DNA from 3 places in the Arthrobacter sp. KBS0703 genome. Region 2 is predicted to be linked to each of the others. Evidence: riboswitches for the same ligand, from Rfam matches in the RefSeq annotation. Region 2 holds a riboswitch; each other region holds the start of a gene.
What was found. A riboswitch is a leader RNA that binds a small molecule or an ion and turns the genes downstream of it on or off. The one in region 2 is predicted to bind S-adenosylmethionine.
Positions count from the first base shown of each region.

Region 1: another riboswitch for S-adenosylmethionine. It lies ahead of B1A87_RS11680 (homoserine O-acetyltransferase); the one in region 2 lies ahead of B1A87_RS19800 (DUF1737 domain-containing protein).
Region 3: another riboswitch for S-adenosylmethionine. It lies ahead of B1A87_RS04290 (aminotransferase class V-fold PLP-dependent enzyme); the one in region 2 lies ahead of B1A87_RS19800 (DUF1737 domain-containing protein).

Region 1 covers NZ_MVDG02000001.1:2,471,641-2,476,246, reverse strand. The annotation lists gene B1A87_RS11700 (histidine phosphatase family protein) at 1-608, opposite strand, end outside; gene B1A87_RS11695 (CPBP family intramembrane glutamic endopeptidase) at 716-1,495, shown strand; gene B1A87_RS11690 (VOC family protein) at 1,626-2,264, opposite strand; partial or broken gene B1A87_RS25005 (O-acetyl-L-homoserine sulfhydrolase) at 2,425-2,493, shown strand; SAM riboswitch class IV at 2,586-2,701, shown strand; gene B1A87_RS11680 (homoserine O-acetyltransferase) at 2,714-3,826, shown strand; gene B1A87_RS11675 (MFS transporter) at 4,021-4,606, shown strand, end outside.
Region 2 covers NZ_MVDG02000001.1:4,264,921-4,269,526, reverse strand. The annotation lists gene B1A87_RS19805 (NtaA/DmoA family FMN-dependent monooxygenase) at 1-489, opposite strand, end outside; SAM riboswitch class IV at 733-848, shown strand; gene B1A87_RS19800 (DUF1737 domain-containing protein) at 862-1,170, shown strand; gene B1A87_RS19795 (rhodanese-like domain-containing protein) at 1,167-1,577, shown strand; gene B1A87_RS19790 (O-succinylhomoserine sulfhydrylase) at 1,578-2,786, shown strand; partial or broken gene B1A87_RS25120 (AMP-binding protein) at 2,859-4,606, shown strand, end outside.
Region 3 covers NZ_MVDG02000001.1:911,716-916,321, forward strand. The annotation lists partial or broken gene B1A87_RS04290 (aminotransferase class V-fold PLP-dependent enzyme) at 1-1,419, opposite strand, end outside; SAM riboswitch class IV at 1,454-1,567, opposite strand; gene hisN (histidinol-phosphatase) at 1,739-2,551, opposite strand; partial or broken gene B1A87_RS04300 (ribosome small subunit-dependent GTPase A) at 2,618-3,761, opposite strand; gene aroA (3-phosphoshikimate 1-carboxyvinyltransferase) at 3,745-4,606, opposite strand, start outside.

The DNA.
Region 1 (4,606 bases), 1.8 Mb from region 2:
TCCAGTTCATACTTGCCGAGCTCGGTGCGGACCAGCATGCGGACCTCCGCGTTCTCCGGGTTGTTCAGCGACTCGAAGTATTCAACGGACCAGTGGAACCAGCGCATGCAGAACAGCCGCATGGTCAGCCCGTGCGTGACCAACAGGGTGTTGGGGGAGTAGCTGGGCTTTGACCAGTGGCGGTAGAGCGTCTCCATGAACGACGAAATGCGGTCATAGACGTCCGAACCGGATTCGCCTTCCCGGAACCGGTAGAAGAAGTGCCCGTAGGCGTTGCGCAGCTCCTTCTGGTCTTCGATGTCGCCGGAAATCTGGAAGTTGGCCCAGTCCTGCTCGCGGAGCCGGGGCTCTTCGATCACGCGTTCGGTGAGGGACCCCAGGTTCAGCGCCTCAAGGGTCTGGTACGCCCGCAGGTACGGCGAGACGTAGACGCTCACCTCGCGGCCGTCCAGTTCGCGCCGGATGCGCTCGCCGGCGGCCTTGGCCTGCTCCAGGCCCAGGTCCGTCAGCGGAATCCGGTAGTCGGGCACCCGGTTGTAGATGGAGGTGTCGGCGTTGGCGGCGGACTGGCCGTGCCGGATCATGATGATTTTCCCGGGCGCACTCATAGTTCCCCAGCATAGGGCCAGACTCCCGGCGCAGGGCCGGCCGCCCCCCATGAGGCGGGGCCGGACCCAAACAGGAAAGTACCAGCAACTGCAGGCAAGATAGGAGCATGTTGGTTCCTTCCCGCCGTCGGCTGCGCATTGAAGTCTGGATAGTCCTGGGGCTGTCCCTGGGGCAGTCGGCCGTGTATTCGGTGGTCCAGCTGCTGGACAAGATGACGCGCGCGCCCCTGGCCCAGGGCACGTCCACCCTGAACCGTTCGCAAAGCACGCGCGAATATTTCGACCTGACGTACCAGCTGCTGGACATCATCTTTGCCCTGGTGCCGGTCCTGCTCGTCATCTACTTCATGACGGAGCAGCGCCAGACGAAGGCAGGAGTGGGCTACGACTCCGGCTCGGCCTTCCAAAAGCTCGGCTTCAACTTTGCCCGCCCGGGACGGGACCTGCTGCAGGGCCTGGGCCTGGCAGCCCTGATCGGCGTCCCCTCGCTGGGTCTGTATGCAGCGGGGCGGGCCCTGGGCATCACGACGGCGATCATCCCCAGCGCCCTGGACGCCTACTGGTGGACCATCCCCGTGCTGATCCTCTCCGCCATGCGCCACGCCATTCTGGAGGAAGTCATTGTGGTGGGCTACCTTCTTGACCGTTTCGGCAAGTTCGGCTGGTCCACGCCGCTGGCCATTTTTGCGAGCTCCATGCTCCGCGGCAGCTACCACCTGTACCAGGGGTTCGGGCCGTTCATCGGGAATGCCGTCATGGGCGTGGTGTTTGCCTGGATCTACACCAAAACCCGCCGGGTGATGCCGCTCGTCATTGCCCACGCGCTGCTGGACATCGTGGCATTCGTCGGATTCAGCCTCTTCGGCAAGGCCGTGGGCTTGGGATGAAAGTAATTCGGCCGCCATCGGTGGGTGACGTCGTTGGCACCCGCTGATGGCGGCCGAAGCGTAGGGGCAGCATGCTGCCGGGCCCGGCCACGCTGCCGGAGCCGGCGTGCTGCCGGAGGTGAAGAGGACGTCAGATGGTGACGGCGCCCGCTGCGGTTTCGAAGGTGACGGACAGGATCCCCGGCGTTCCGTGCGGAGCCACCCAATTGACGGCGACATCCTCCAGGGGCTTTTCGACCGGCTCGCCGAGCCACTCGGTGACCCGTTCAGCGGACCCGGCGATGGTGAGGCTGGACATCTTGACGTTGCTGTCATAGGCGTTGGACGGGTGAAGGGAAGGATCGCCCTCCCACTTGAGCATGTACGGAACCTGCGGATCGGCGATGAGTCCGAGGATGCCGATCTGCTTCCATACCAGCTCGCGGCCGTCCGGGAATTTGCGGTTGCCGTTGACGGCGGCCCGCCCCAGTCGCGTCTCGAACGGGGCGAGGTCGTCCACTTCGACGCACCAGCCCATCCAGCCGCCGCCGGCAGCGGACCGGGCACGGACAGCCTGCCCGAAGGGGGCCTTGTCCGACGCCGGGTGGTCCAGCACTTCCACAACTTCCAAATACTTGTGCCCCGCGAGCGGGATAATCATGTTCCGGGTCCCAAACCGGGGATGCACTCCGCCCTTCACGGCTTCGACGCCGAGGGCAGAGGAGATACGTTCGGTGGTGGCAGCCAGGCCATCGTGTTCACAGGCGTAAGAGACGTGATCCATGCGCATGCCATCATCTTGGCATTTTGTGACGGGGCTCTCAGCTAAGGGGATCCTAACCGTGGTGGGATGTCCGGATTTCGACGAAGTTCGTCATAATGCCAGGCGCGTTCAGTGGGTACTGACCGCGTCGTGGCCAGCCCCAGCCTGTACCGCGGCACGTATAACCGGCCTCGAGCACATCGATGACATCCTGGCCGATCTCGACGCCGGATTCCGGGCGGCCAAGGGCGCCTAAGGTGTGCACTCCCAAGGCCGCGGCGCGGCCGGGAGTCACACAACCGTCACAATCTTCGCGCAGGCGGCGACGTGTTTCGTAAACTTGGCCTAGGTCATGAGTGCCAGCAACAGCCCCGGCTTGCTGGCCGGCAACCCTCCTTCCGCGGCGGGGTGCCCCGGGTGAAGACCTGGCCTGCCGGTCAGTCGTCGGCAGGCAAGCGCGTAGAAGAGGTTTACCTATGACGATTTCCGTCACCCGCACCGAAGTCCCGGACGGCACTGTGCAATACGTCAACATCGGCAGCCTGGAGCTTGAAGCGGGCGGATTCCTTCCGGACGTGACCCTTGCCTACGAAACCTGGGGAACTCTGAACGAGGACGGCTCCAATGCCATCCTCGTCCAGCATGCCCTCACGGGGAGTACTCACGTCACGCGGGGGAGCGGAAATGAAGAAGGCTGGTGGGAGCAGCTGGCCGGCCCGGGTGCCCCGGCTGATACGGACCGGTTCTTCGTGGTGTCCATCAACATCGTCGGCGGCTGCTACGGATCCACGGGGCCGTCGTCGGCCGCGCCGGACGGCAAGCCGTGGGGATCACGCTTCCCGCTCGTGACGCTGCGGGATTCCACCGCGGCCGAGGCGCGGCTCGCGGACCAGCTGGGCATCAGCAGCTGGTTCGCGGTGCTGGGCGGTTCCATGGGCGGGGCCCGCGCCCTCGAGTGGGCCGTCACCTACCCGGAGCGCGTGCGCCGCTGCGGCGTTATAGCGGTAGGGGCCAACAGCACCGCCGAACAGATCGCCTTCGCCCAAGCGCAGACTCTCGCAATCAGGCAGGACCCCAACTTCAACGGCGGGGACTACTACGGCGGCCCGCTGCCCGAGGCGGGGCTGGCACTGGCCCGGCGGATCGCGCACATCACGTACCGTTCCGCCTACGAATTCGATTTCCGGTTCGGCAGGAACGCCCAGACCTCCGAGGCGCCGCTGGAGGCCGAATCCCTGGGGGTCCGCGGCCGGTACCAGGTGGAAAGCTACCTGGACCACCAGGGCAGCAAGCTTGTGCGGCGTTTTGATGCCAACAGCTATATCGCCATCACGGAAACACTGATGAGCCACGACATCTGCCGCGGGCGCGGAACCCTGAAGGAAACGCTGTCCAGGACCACCGCCGAGTTTTTCGTCGCCGCCGTCGACACGGACCGGCTGTACTTCCCGGCCCAGTCCCGCGAGCTCGCCGAAGCGCTGCCCGGCGACGTCGACGTCCATGTGATCGAGGCGCCGATCGGCCACGACGGCTTCCTCACAGACATCGGGCAGCTAAATGCCCAGCTGAGGGACCACTTCCTGGCTTAGCCGCCGCCGCACACGGCGGCGCCAGGCGCTGCCGGAATGTGCATTTATGCAGATGCGTTCTGCACTATTTGGCGTTGAGCTTGCAGCAATGGCAGACCATACTCGTTGGAACCGGCGGTTCGTGGTGCGCGTCACACACGTCCGCCACTGACTGGTCCCATGGGCGTCGAAGAAGACCCCGAAGGAGTTCACTAATGAGTACGGAAAACTCCGCCGCAAGGCGCGTAGAGGAAACCGATGTCAAGGCATCCGGCCTGAAAAAAGTCGTCACGGCCTCCATGGCGGGCACCGTTGTTGAGTGGTATGAGTTCTTTCTCTATGCCTCGGCGGCCACCCTGGTGTTCGGCAAGATGTTCTTCCCCAACTCCGGCACGGAGCTGGACGGCATCATTGCCGCGTTCGTCACGTACGCCGTCGGCTTCGTGGCGCGCCCGATCGGCGGCATCGTCTTTGGCCACTTCGGCGACAAGTTCGGCCGCAAACAGCTCCTGCAGCTGAGCATCGTCCTGGTGGGTATCTCCACCTTCCTGATGGGCTGCCTGCCGACCTTCGCACAGATCGGCTACTGGGCACCGGCCTTGCTGGTCTTCCTGCGCTTCGTCCAGGGCTTCGCCGTCGGCGGTGAATGGGGCGGCGCCGTCCTGCTCGTGGCCGAACACAGCCCGAGCAAATCGCGCGGATTCTGGTCCAGCTGGCCCCAGTCCGCCGTCCCGATGGGCAACCTGCTCGCCACCGGCGTACTGTTCACCCTCTCCTCCACGCTGTCGCAGGCCGACTTCC
Region 2 (4,606 bases):
CACGACGTCCACAAACTCCTCCGCCTTCTCGTACCGGAGGTCGTGTTCGATCTGCTGGTCCAGGCCGAAGTTCTGCGCGGCCAGGTCGCTGCCCGAGGTCACGACGTTCCAGCCGAGCTGCCCGTTGGAGAGGTGCTGCAGCGTGGCCAGGAGCCGGGCCGCGGTGAACGGCGGGTAGAAGGAGGCGCTGACGGTGGGCACGATCCCGAGGTGCTCCGTGGCGGACAGCAGGTACGGCACCAGCGCGAGCGGATCGTGCTTCGGGGCAAAGGACGCCTGCGCCAGGGACACCTCGGCACTGCCGCCGTACGTGTCCGGCACCGTGAGGGAGTCCTCGATGATGAACAGGTCCAGGCCCGCCCGCTCGAACTCCCGCACGGCGTGCTGGTACAGCGCGGGTTTCTTCCAGTCGTATCCGATCCCGTAGCCCGGCGTCCCCCAGCCCTGGACTCCGAAACCGTGGCCCACAAACCATCCAAAGTGCAGCATGGGACTGACTGTATTGCGGTTCGACTCGTTCACTGTTGCCTGGTTTCATCCGGCGTTACGGTGGTTCATCTCCCGTCATTATCCTCCCGGGCGGCGGCATTGTTACCGCGACGCGGGGTCACTTACGGCCGCTTCCGCAGCCTCGATTGGGCCGTAAGTGACCCCGCGTTGCTGTTTGATGCGTTACGCAACATGACGACGACGGCGGTGCGCGCCGCCGTCGTCGGTGTTACGTTTTTGGGGAGTAATGAGAACCGGCGCCAAGCCCTGACTGGCCGGTCGGCAACCCTCCCTTTCGCGGCGGGGTGCCTCAGGTGAATACTCGGCATATCGACCACTTCGAGCTGCAAGCGTGAGAGAAGGAGATCCGTCATGACGGACGCCCCCGCCGGCACAACCCTGCCGTCCCCGCAGGACCAACCTGAGGAAAAACTGTCCTACCGCCTGATCACGGGCCCGGACGACCGCACCTTCTGTGAGCGCATCTCCACGGCCCTGGCGGAGGGGTACGTGCTGCACGGCAGCCCCGCCGCCGCGTACAACGGCATCAATGTGATCGTGGCGCAGGCCCTTGTGCTGCCCGCCGCCATCGCCAGCGCCGACGCCGCGGTGGCCACGGCCGTGGACCGGCTGGACTCGGACGACGACCTCAACGCCGAAGCATTCGAGGGGCACGCATGAGCTACGCCGGAGACCTGACCCCGCCGGATGCGTGGGCCAAGCTGGAGCAGGGCGCCATATTGGTGGACGTCCGCACCGAGGGCGAGTGGGCCCACATCGGCATTCCGGACACCAAGGCCACGGAGAACGACCCGCTGTTCATCCAGTGGACCTTCCCCGGCGGCATCCCCAACCGCGACTTCATCGAGCAGCTTAAGCAGCAGGCCCCCGAGGACACCGCGGTGGAGCTCATCTTCCTGTGCCGTTCGGGCCAGCGCTCCATCGCCGCCGCCATCGCCGCCACGCAGGCCGGCTTCACGGCCTACAACGTCCTTGAGGGTTTCGAGGGCGAGCCGGACCGCTACGGCGAGCGCACCGTCAACGGCTGGAAGAACCGCGGCCTGCCAACGAACGTGGGAAAGAACTAAGTGACCTTCAATCAAGACGCCGCAGGCTGGAGCCCGGAGACCCAGGCCGTCCGCGGCGGGCTGGACCGTACCAACTTCCAGGAAACCACGGAGCCCGTGTTCCTGAACTCCGGGTTCGTTTATGAATCCGCCGCCGCCGCCGAGCGCGCCTTCACCGGCGAGGACGAACGCTTCGTCTATTCCCGCTACGGCAACCCGTCCGTGGCCACCTTCCAGGAGCGTCTGCGCCTGCTGGAGGGCACCGAAGCGTGCTTTGCGACGGCGTCCGGCATGTCCGCCGTGTTCACCGCCCTCGGCGCGCTGCTCGCCGCCGGGGACCGCGTGGTGGCGGCCCGCTCGCTGTTCGGCTCCTGCTTCGTGATCCTCAACGAGATCCTGCCGCGCTGGGGCGTGGAGACGGTGTTCGTTGACGGACCGGACCTGGACCAGTGGCGCGAGGCCCTCTCGGGGCCCACCACGGCCGTGTTCTTCGAATCGCCGTCGAACCCCATGCAGGAGATCGTGGACATCGCCGCGGTCAGCGAACTGGCCCATGCCGCGGGAGCCACCGTCGTCGTCGACAACGTCTTTGCCACCCCGCTGCTCCAGCGCTGCGGCGAGCTCGGCGCGGACGTGATCGTCTACTCCGGCACCAAGCACATCGACGGCCAGGGCCGGGTCCTGGGCGGGGCGATCCTGGGCACCAAGGAATTCATCGACGGACCGGTCAAGCAGCTCATGCGCCACACGGGGCCAGCCCTGTCCGCGTTCAACGCCTGGGTGCTCACCAAGGGCCTGGAAACCATGGCCCTGCGCGTGAACCACTCGTCGGCCACAGCGCTGCGCCTCGCCGAATGGCTCGAGGACCAGCCCGCTGTCAGCTGGGTCAAGTACCCGCTGCTGAAGTCCCACCCGCAGTACGAGCTGGCCGCGAAGCAGATGAAGGCCGGCGGCACCGTGCTCACGCTGGAACTCGCGACGACGGCCGGCCAGTCCGGCAAGGCCGCCGCCTTCGCGCTGCTGGATGCCCTGAAGATCATCGACATCTCCAACAACCTGGGCGACGCCAAGTCCCTTATCACCCACCCCGCCACAACGACGCACCGGGCCATGGGCCCGGAGGGCCGGGCGGCCATCGGCCTCAGCGACGGCGTGGTGCGCCTGTCGGTGGGGCTGGAGGATCCCGAGGACCTGATCGGTGACCTGGAGCAGGCACTCAAGCAGATCTAACGAGAATGGCACGGCGTAACGCCAGGCCGACCGGTTTTACTTAGGTAAGCCTTAACTAATAAAATCTTCCGGGTGACCACACAGCTCGATTTCGAGCGGGTGTCCTTTGCCTCGGATCTTGCGAGCCACGGGGACAGGCCCGCCATCCTCGCCGGCGACTTCGCCCTGACCTACCGGGAGCTTGCCGACCGCGTCGATGCCCTCGCGCTCCGGCTCGGCACCGAGCGGCGCCTGGTGGCGTTGGCCGCCGCCAACGACGTCGATTCGCTGATCGCCTACCTGGCGGCCCTAGTCTCCGGCCACCCGCTGATCCTCCTGCCGGAGGACAAACCCGCAGCCCTGGACTCCATCGTTGCGGCCTACGAGCCCGACGTCATTCTGCGCTCCGGAGACGGGCAGCCCGTGCTGGAGGAGCGCCGCCCCGGCACCCGGCACGAGCTGCACCCGGACCTTGCGCTCATGCTCAGCACGTCCGGCTCCACGGGCTCCCCCAAACTGGTGCGCCTGTCCCACGCCAACCTGCAGGCCAACGCGGAGTCCATTGCCGGGTACCTGAACATCGGCCCGGATGACCGCGCGGCCACGACCCTGCCGATGTCGTACTGCTACGGGCTGTCCGTGATCAACAGCCACCTGCTCCGCGGGGCAGGCCTGGTGCTCACGGACCTGTCCGTGGTTGATCCGTGCTTCTGGGAACTGTTCCGCAGCCGCCGGGCGACGTCATTCGCGGCCGTTCCCTACACCTTTGAGCTGCTGGAACGGGTCGCCTTCGCTGAGATGGATCTCCCCAGCCTGCGCTACGTGACCCAGGCCGGCGGCCGCCTCGCACCCGAGATGGTGCAAAGCTACGCCGGGCTCGGCCGCCGGCGCGGCTGGGAACTCTTCGTGATGTACGGCCAGACGGAGGCCACGGCCCGGATGGCCTACCTTCCTCCCGATCTGGCAGCCACGGTCCCGGGTTCCATCGGCGTTCCCGTGCCCGGCGGGGCGTTCCGCATCGACCCCGTGCCCGGCCTGGAGCACGGCGAACTCGTCTACACCGGACCCAACGTCATGCTCGGGTACGCCGAGAGCCCTGCGGACCTCGCCGCGGCCAGGACCATCAGCGAACTCCGCACCGGCGACCTCGCCCGGAGGCATCCCGCCGGTGTCTACGAAGTGGTGGGCCTGTCTCTTATACACATCTAGATGTGTATAAGAGACAGCTCCGGGTCGACCTCGGGCAGGTGGAACGGATCCTGGCCGGCCTTGGCGTGCAGGCGGCGAGCGCCGGCACCGACCAGGGCGTCGTGGTCGCCGTCGAGGGCGACCACGACACGCACCTGCTGGCCAAGGTCCTCGCGCAGATGTGTATAAGAGCCAGGCCCCGGGCGGCACTTGAGCTGCACGCCGTCGAGCATCTCCCCCGCCTGGCCACCGGCAAACTGGACTATCCGGCGGTCCTTGCGCTGTCCGGAAACGGCGTGTCCCACAGCAACCGGCCCGGAACTGAGCCGGCGGCGAGCTCTTCGGGGGCCGCCGCCGGGCCCGACAACGTCCTCAGCATCTTCCAGGACACGCTGGAGCTCACGGAGATCGCGCCCGGCGATACGTTCGTCTCGCTGGGCGGGGACTCGCTGTCCTATGTGGCGGCGTCCGTCAGGCTGGAACAGGCGCTGGGGCACCTCCCGCAGGACTGGCACGTCACCCCTGTCCGGGACCTGGAACCGCGACTGCGCGATGTGCCGGAGCGCAGCCTGCCGGGGCGGAGCAGTGTGTCGGGGCGGAAGATGCGGCGCTTCTTGGTGCCGCTGGAAACCAGCATCGTGCTGCGGGCTGTG
Region 3 (4,606 bases), 3.4 Mb from region 2:
TGCACGGGGCCGCTCCGGCGGTACCCGGCGTATTCGGTGCCCAGTCCGGGTAAGTGCGGGTGTCATTGGCCGGAACCCAGCGGCCGGAGTCCACCACGTAGTCCCAGCCGAGGCCGGTCCGGCGGAGCTCGTCGATGCCCGCCAGCAGGCGCTGGGCGTCCTCGAGCCGCGAACCCACCCCGAAGCTCGCACGCAGGGAACCGGACGGGAGGCCGAGGCGCTTGAGGAGCGGGTGGGCGCAGAAGCGGCCGTCCCGGAGTCCCACGCCGTGCTCGGCGGACAGGTAAGCGGCCACCAGCCCGGCGTCGTAGCCGCCACGGAGAAGTTGACCACGCCGATCGTGTCCGTGTCCGGGTCGGTGTCGGAGAAAATCTGGTGGACGGTGACGCCGTCGATCTTCTGCAGCCCCTCGACGAGGAAGGACCGGATGGCAGCCTCATGCGCATGCCAGCGCTCCTGGTCCAGCGCCGCGACCACCTGGGTGGCCCGGGCAAGCGTGGCCGCGCCCAGGACGTTGGGGGAGCCGCCCTCGTGGCGCGCGGGGCCGGTGGCCCAGCTGACGCCGTCGAGCCTGGCCTCGCTGACGGCGCCGCCGCCGGCGAGGTGGGGTGTTCCGGCGTCGAGCCAGTCCGGCCGTCCCACCAGCACGCCGGCACCGAACGGCGCGTAGAGCTTGTGACCCGAAAAGGCGAGGTAGTCGACGTCGTCCGCTGAGATGTTGATGCGGCGGTGCGGCGCGAGCTGCGCCGCATCCACGGCGATCCTGGCGCCGAACTCGTGGGCAAGCGCCGCGAGGCGGCGGATGGGCAGGATTTCGCCGGTGACGTTGGACGCGCCGGTGACGGCCAGGAGGCTGACGTCGCCGTGCTCCAGTTCGGCGCGCAGGGCTGCGATGGTGCCCTCGATCGTTTCGGACGCCACGACGCTGCGGTGCGGCACACCCTGCCACGGCAGCAGGTTGGCGTGGTGCTCGATGTCGAGGTAAAGGACCTCCCCGGTGTGGTGGTGGTCCACGACCGGCAGGCAGCCGGCCAGCAGGTTCAGGGAATCGGTGGTGTTCCGGGTGAAGATCACAGAGTCGTCCGCGCGGCCGCCGACGAACTCGCGGACGATGTTCCGGGCTGTCTCTTATACACATCTAGATGTGTATAAGAGACAGGTGCTGATCTGCGACGCGTAGCCGGCGCCCCGGTGCACGCTGGCGTAGAAGGGCAGGATCTCGTTCAGATACGCCGAGACGACGGAAAGCGCCGGCGCGGACGCTCCGTAGTCGAGGTTGGCGTAGCGGACGTGCCCGCCTTGGATCAGCGGCGCCTGGATCTCGGCTCCGGTGACCGCGGCCAGGGGCCGGCCGGCAGCGGCAAAGCGGTCGTCAAGCAGCCCGGTGCCGGTGTTGGAAGGGAAGATTGCAGTCGTCATGGGACCTCGCTCTGACAGGACCCCTTGTGACGGGGATCCGCGCTTGCCGGGTCCGTTCCGGACCGGCCTGGTCGTCACCCGGGGCACCCCACCGCGAATGGAGGGTTGCCGGCCAGCAAACCGGGGTTTAGCGCTGGCACTCGTGACCTGTTACGAGCCTAGGACATCCCGGCTGGCGATGAAAAAGGCGGACGCGAATATTAAGCCGTTTGTTACAGAGGAGTTGAATCGCCGGAATTGCCGAATATACGACGGCGGACGCCTCCCTGAGGGGGCGCCCGCCGTCGTAATATTTTCTGCCGAAGGATCCGGAAGCGGCCTAGAGCAGATCATCCAGCTGCGGATTGAGGCGCTTGAGGACCTCAGAATGGAGGATGGAGTTCGTGGCCAGGGCGTTGCCGCCGAACGGGCCGTCGGTGCCTTCCAGCGAGGTGAAGCGGCCGCCAGCTTCCGTAACGATGGGCACCAGGGCGGCCATGTCATACAGGTTCAGTTCCGGCTCGCAGGCGATGTCGACAGCGCCTTCAGCGACCAGGCAGTACGACCAGAAATCACCGAAGGCGCGCGTCCGCCACACGTCCTCGGTAAGGCCCAGGAACTCGTCCAGGTTGCCCCGTTCCTTCCAGCCGCCGAGGCTGGAATATGACAGCGAGGCGTCCGACAGCTTTGAGACGTTGGAGACCTTGAGGCGGGTGGCGGCGGCCAGCGAACGGCCCATGTAGGCGCCTGCCCCCTTGGCGGCCCACCAGCGCTTGCCGAGTGCCGGGGCGCTGACCACGCCCACGACGGGCTCGCCCTCATCGACGAGCGCAATCAGCGTGGCCCAGACCGGAACCCCGCGGACGAAGTTCTTGGTTCCGTCGATGGGATCAATGATCCAGCGCCGGGAGCCGTGGCCGGAACTGCCGAACTCCTCGCCGAGGACGGCATCGCGGGGGCGGGAACGGGACAGCTGGCCGCGGATGGACTCCTCGGCGGCCTTGTCAGCATCGGTGACCGGCGTCAGATCTGGCTTGGTTTCTATCTGAAGGTCAAGCGCCTTGAACCGGCTCATGGTCTGGTCGTCGACGGAGTCCGCCAGCACATGGGCCAGTCGCAGGTCATCGTTGTAGCTCGAAGCGGGTTGGGTCATGGTTCCAAACTACCGCCAAAGGCCCGGCGGGGCGGGGATGTCCGGCTGCTGGCGGCGGCGGGGAGCCTAGCCGACGCTGCCGAGTTCCTTGGTTTCCTGCGCTTCCATGCGGGGATCTGTGCCCAGCAGGCGGCGCAATGACGCGAGCCGGGCAGCTCCGGAGGGGCCCGCGTGGCCGGTGGAGACCCAGGCGTCCACGCCGCAGTTGACGGCCGTGGCATCGTGTTTGCAGACCTCGTCCAGGAGGCCTACACCTGTCTCTTATACACATCTAGATGTGTATAAGAGACAGGTCGGGGAACGAATGGAGGATCCGGTCCGGGTCGACGTGCGCCAGGCCGAAGGAACGGATGCCGGGGGTGTCGATGATCCAGCTTCCGGTGGGGGCATCGGCCAGCTTGAGTGCGAGGGCCGACGACGACGTGTGCCGGCCGCGGCCCGTGACGGCGTTGACGCCGCCGGTGGCCCTTTCCGCCCCGGTCAGGGCGTTGACCATGGTGGATTTGCCGACGCCGGAGTGGCCCAGCATCACCGTGACCTTGCCGTCCAGGTAGGCGCGGAGCTGCGAAACCGCCTCAACGTCGAGCCGGGCGGACAGGCCGTCGTCGGACCGGGCGTCGATGCCCGACGCCGCCGAGTCGGCTGTGCGGCTGATGATGACGGGGAAGTCGAGATGCCGGTAGTTGTCGAGCAGTTCGGCGGGGTCCTTGACGTCCGCCTTGGTGACGAGCAGCAGCGGCTCGATGCCGGCGTCGTACGCTGCGACGAGGGCGCGGTCGATGAAGCCGGTGCGCGGTTCCGGGTTGGCGGCGGCCACGACCACCACCAGCTGGTCCGCGTTGGCCACTACCGCGCGTTCAATCGGGTCGGTGTCGTCGGCGCTGCGGCGCAGGAGCGTCTTCCGATCCTGGATCCGCACCAGGCGCGCCAGCGTGTCCGGGTCGCCGGACACGTCGCCCACGAGGGACACGAAGTCGCCGGCCACCACAGGGGAGCGGCGGAGTTCGCGGGCCCGGGCGGCGATGACCGTCCGCTCGTGCCCGGAGTCCTCGCCCACCACGGCCGTGTAGCGCCCGCGGTCAACGGTGATGATGCGGCCCGTGACGGCGTCGTCGTAGCTGGGACGGTCCTTGGTGCGGGGCCGGGAACCCTTCTTGTTGGGGCGGATCCGGACGTCGGACTCGTCCCAGGACTCAGTGCTGCGTGCCACCGTGGGTCCCTGCGCCGTTCCCCTGGGCAACGCCGTTGCCGCCTGCGAGGGCGGTGCCCTGCTTGAGCATGTCCGCCCACAGCTGCGGGAAGTCCGGCATGGTCTTTGCCGTGGTGGCGATGTCCTGCACTTCGATGCCGTGCACGGCCAGGCCAAGGATCGCGCCCGCGGTGGCCATCCTGTGGTCGGCGTAGCTGTGCACGACTCCGGCATGAAGGGGTGCGGGCCGGATGATAAGGCCGTCGGCTGTCTCTTCGGCGTCGCCGCCGAGCCGGTTGATTTCGGTGACCAGCGCGGCGAGCCTGTCGGTTTCGTGCCCGCGCAGGTGGGCGATGCCGCTCAGCCGTGAGGGGCCGGTGGCCAGCGCGCAGAGTGCAGCAACGGTGGGGGCGAGCTCGCTGGTTTCCGCGAAGTCGGCGCCCTTGATTTCGCGTCCGCCGGTGACAATGAGGGTCCCGGCCTCCAGTGTCACGGTTGCCCCCATGTCGCTGAGGATGCTCCGCCAGAGGTCGCCCACCTGGGTGGTGTGTTCCGGCCAGTCCGGGATCCGGACGGTGCCGCGCGACGCGAGGGCGGCGGCCAGGAAGGGACCGGCGTTGGAGAGGTCCTGCTCGATTCGCTGATCGAAGGCGCGGATGGCTCCCGGGCTGACGATCCAGTGGTTCGGCGTGGAGTCATCCACGGAGACGCCGACTCCGCGCAGCACGGCCACCGTCATGTTGATGTGGTCCAGGCTCGGCACGGCGCCGCCGGCATGCTCAAGGTGCAGGCCCTCCGTGAACCGCGCACCGACGAGCAGCAGGGCCGAGACGAACTGGGAGGAGGCGCTGGCATCAATGACGAGA